DNA from 2 places in the Pseudoalteromonas sp. MER144-MNA-CIBAN-0113 genome. Region 1 is predicted to be linked to the other one. Evidence: riboswitches for the same ligand, from Rfam matches in the RefSeq annotation. Region 1 holds a riboswitch; the other holds the start of a gene.
What was found. A riboswitch is a leader RNA that binds a small molecule or an ion and turns the genes downstream of it on or off. The one in region 1 is predicted to bind cobalamin.

Region 1 (2,203 bases):
TAAACTGCCGGTTAATGCCGCCCCAGATAGTGCAATACCCGCCCCAGCTCCTACCAAGGACATTAATATAACCACCCCTAATGAAGCACCAGACGAAATACCAAATAAATAAGGATCAGCTAAGGGATTACGGGTGACTGTTTGTAGTATTAAACCTGCAATCGCTAAGCCACTACCGGCTAAAAAAGCCAGCAAAGTACGTGGCATTCTTAATTCAATAATAATACGGCTGGTAAATGAAGCCTCGTTTGAAAAGGTTAAGCTTTGATATACATCTGCTAGCGACGTAGGTACCGCACCAAAACTCAGTGCAATAAATAAACTTAATAGTGCGCATAGTAGCGCAACGATTAATGCAACGGTATGGTTAGAAAAAACCGTCATATTATTGGTATCCATAATAATAAGTAATATGAGGAATAGCCTCACCCGAAGCTGCTGATTGAGGGTGAGTGCTCACTTGTGCACAAACGCCAAACACCTCATCCAGCATCTGCTCAGTGACCACTTTATTTGGCTTACCTGCATCAACAACTTTTCCATTTTTAATAACCACTAACTCATCACACATAGCAGCAGCTAAATTTAAGTCATGAAATGACGCAAATACCGTAATACCTAAAGATTTAGCCAGCTCCATCAGTTGAATTTGATATTTCACATCAAGGTGACTAGTTGGTTCATCCATAATAAGAAGTTGCGGTTGCTGCACAATAGCGCGGGCAATAAAGGCTCGTTGCTTTTCACCGCCAGATAGCGAATCAAATAATTGAGTACTATGAGATTCAAGCCCCACATGACTAATAGCCTGAGCTATTTTTTGTTTATCTGCTTGGGTGGTCGAGCTAAATAGCGTTTTATACGGGGTAAGCCCTAGAGCTACAACATCGAATAACGAGAGATTAAATTGCGACGGTGTTTCTTGTAGCACTACCGCAACTTGCTTGGCATAGTCTTCGCTTTTTAGCTGCCAAATATCGGTGTTATTAAATTTAACCTCTCCCGCTGACGGCTGATTAAATCGATACAAGCAACGCAGTAAACTCGATTTTCCCGCACCATTAGGACCAATTAAGCCAACAAACTTGCCACGCTCAATACTCAAATTAATATGCTCAAGGATTAAGGTGTTACCCACTCGCCAAGAGACATTATTAACGGTTAGAAGTGCAGTTTTTTTAGCGGTTTGAGTGTGCAAAAAATTATCCTAGGCAGGGAAAACCCACACTCAGTACCACAAGTACCAAAAAGAAAATGAGTTAACCCGCTCGTTATATGAAGTTTTAAGGCACTTGTATCTGACTTACAGTAAAACTGATTACAGTTACGGGTATAGTTGAGGAGTTTCACCTCATTCCAAATGCTTGGCTATTATGCGCAGATAAGTAAATAATTTAAAGCAAAAAAAACCGCACTCAACTGAGTGCGGTTAAAAGGGAGTGTTTTAACTAAGGTTTAGTTAAAACTTATATTCCATACCTAAACCTAGGTAATCTTGGTCAACATTGCTGTCCATATCAAAGCTTGAGTAAAAACCAAATACTTTAAGGTTTTTGTTTAGTTTATGGTCAACACCTACCGATATCGCGCTTTTATCATCGCTGTCATCAAAATCCATTGTTTGGTATTGCACTTTGAAAGTGTTGCTACCCATAAGGTAAGCTGCATTCACTAAGTAACCGTCAGCCTCAGCGCTGCCATCTACTTTTTCTTGTGTTTGGTACATTGCGCCAAGTCTAAAATCTTCAATTTTACCTTGAACTGTTGCACGCACTACATCGTAACCATTGACTTCGCTATCAGCAGCAATGGCAGCATATACTGCGCTCTTTTTAAGGCCTGCATCACCGTAAGTTAACGCCACTGAGTAGCCATTTTTGGCATCTACGTCGTCTTCTGCAATAAATGACGCTAATACTTTAAAACCTTCATATGAGTTTGAAGCATAAGATACTGAGTTACCTAAACGATTTTCACCTTTAAAGGTATTTTTTATATCACCTTCTTCAAGATCGTTGAAAAGATCTAGCTTCCCCTGCGCTTGCTTAAGCGCGGTATCATTTCGGCCTATCACAACCTGACCAAATCCGCCTTTAAAGCCCACATATTGATTACGCGCTGAAATATTGTCGTCATCACCTTTAGAATCGGCATCAGACACATCGACCTGAAATTCAAACTTATAAACCGCTTCTAAACCGTC
Region 2 (2,203 bases), on a different contig from region 1:
ATAATTTCTATTGCGGCACCATAACCGGCTAACAGTAATATTTGTGCATATAAAGGTAGTTTAAAGGCTTTATCCATAATAATGGCAAGTAAAAAGAAAATACCAAAATGCGCCACTTTATCTACATGCGGAAATAAGTTTGCAGCGCCTTTTACCTCTTTAGCAAATAAGAAGGTAAATGCGACAATACTAATCAAAAAAATAGCTTGGTAAACACGCCTTGTCACGAAGAATCCTAAAATCGTATAAAAAAGAAGCCTCAGTATATCAAACTAAATTAGTATCGCACCTGAACAAGATGCAGAAAAGTGTAAAGATTTATCATTTTAACGTTATAATTGCCGCATAAAATTAAGATTAGCTAGTTAGGAGAACATCATGCCTTCATTTGATATTGTATCTGAAGTAGAAATGAACGAAGCACAAAACGCGGTTGATAATGCCAATCGTGAATTAGAGACACGATTTGATTTTAGAGGGGTCGATGCCTCAATTGAATTAAACGATAAAACAATTAAATTAAAAGCTGAAGCAGATGCTCAGGTTATGCAGTTGTTTGATATTTTAGCTGGGAAGGTTTCAAAGCGTGGAATGGACGTTGCGAGCCTAGAACTACAAGATATTTCTCGCGCAGGCAAAAATGTTTTTCGTAACGTTGCACTAAAGCAGGGTATCGAAAAAGATATGGCTAAAAAAGTAGTAAAAGCCATTAAAGATTCTAAAGTAAAAGTGCAAGCGGCTATTCAAGGCGAAGAAGTACGCGTAACGGGCAAAAAGCGTGATGACTTACAAGCTGCTATGCAAGTTGTACGCACTGCCGATTTAGGTCAGCCATTTCAGTTTAAAAACTTCCGCGATTAATTTATTGTTTCGAGCTAGGCACTATAGGCGCTTAGTTCAAAGCAACATGTATTTAGCCAAACACGCTATATTGTTTGGCTTTTTTATTTTTGAATCTATGATAATTACCGAACCCCGAACCCCGAACCCCGAACCCCGAACCCCGAACCCCGAACCCCGAACCCCGAACCCTGAATCTTTGGATTTTTGGATGTTTAGACGTCCATTGACTTTTTTTAGTAAACAGATAACAATAGCAGCCTATTTTCAAGGTGCTTGCTAAACACTTCAATGGTGTGATTTTTTTAGTAGGATAATCGGGAAGTTGGTGCGTTTTCATTGATGAAGTCAATCCCAACACTGCCCCCGCAACGGTAAAGTTATGCTGTATTAAATTATGGTAACTGAGTCCGGAGACCGGCCTTGATTTAATCTTACTTACTAACATCTTTGCGGTGGGCAAAGATAGGGGACATGATGTTAAATAAAACTGCATTGGGTGTGGCCATTTCGGCTGCACTCTCTATTTCTGTATCTGCTGCAGAACAAACCATTGAAAAAATAACCGTTACTGCGAATAAATTTGAACAACCTATAAATGATGTATTAGCAAGTGTTGCAGTTATCGAGCGCGCTGATATTGAAAAAGCGAATTACCGAGATTTACCAGCAATATTAAATACCATAGCTGGGATAGATATTGTTCGTAATGGTGGGTTAGGTCAAAAGGCAGATATATTTGTTCGCGGGGCCAGCGCTAAATATACCTTAGTATTGGTTGATGGCGTAAGAGTGAGCGATGCAAGTTCAGGTAGTGTATCGCTGACGAATATTCCAGTTAACAGTATCGAGCGTGTTGAGCTTATTAAAGGGTCAAGAGCTGCTATTTATGGCTCTGATGCGGTAGCCGGAGTAATTAATATTATCACCCGTAAAGCTTCAAATAACTCGCTTTCGGCTACTTTAGGCAGCCATAGCTACAGTAATTATCAGCTTGCTGGTGGGCTTGTAAAAGAGGCGCTTAGCTTTAATTATAATTTAGGCTACGAAGAGACGGATGGTTTTGATGTAACTGGCAAAGATCCAGCGGCTGAGTACACAAAAGATCATGATGATGATGGCTACAAAAATAAAAACATTGGCTTTAATTTAGCTTATGAACTTGCTGAGCTAGGCCAATTGAGCCTGCAATCTCAGTACAGTGAAGGTGAAGCACAATATGATAATGCATGGGGTAACGATGCCTACGACTTTGAAAATTACACCGCTAAGCTAGGCTGGAAGAAAGCCTCAGATATATATAGCCAAAGTACTTCGGTGAGCGTTTCGCAAGAAGAAAATACCCAAACAGGTACCGATGTGC

Region 2: linked by a shared signal. The riboswitch ahead of AAEY57_RS01480 (TonB-dependent receptor domain-containing protein) and the one ahead of AAEY57_RS05680 (ABC transporter ATP-binding protein) in region 1 are both predicted to bind cobalamin.

Annotation. Positions count from the first base shown of each region.
Region 1 is NZ_JBEOOG010000014.1:52,303-54,505, reverse strand. Features, by position in the region: gene AAEY57_RS05685 (FecCD family ABC transporter permease) at 1-384, opposite strand, end outside; gene AAEY57_RS05680 (ABC transporter ATP-binding protein) at 386-1,198, opposite strand; cobalamin riboswitch at 1,273-1,410, opposite strand; gene AAEY57_RS05675 (porin) at 1,460-2,203, opposite strand, start outside.
Region 2 is NZ_JBEOOG010000003.1:39,697-41,899, reverse strand. Features, by position in the region: gene AAEY57_RS01490 (VanZ family protein) at 1-227, opposite strand, end outside; gene AAEY57_RS01485 (YajQ family cyclic di-GMP-binding protein) at 379-861, shown strand; cobalamin riboswitch at 1,115-1,280, shown strand; gene AAEY57_RS01480 (TonB-dependent receptor domain-containing protein) at 1,318-2,203, shown strand, end outside.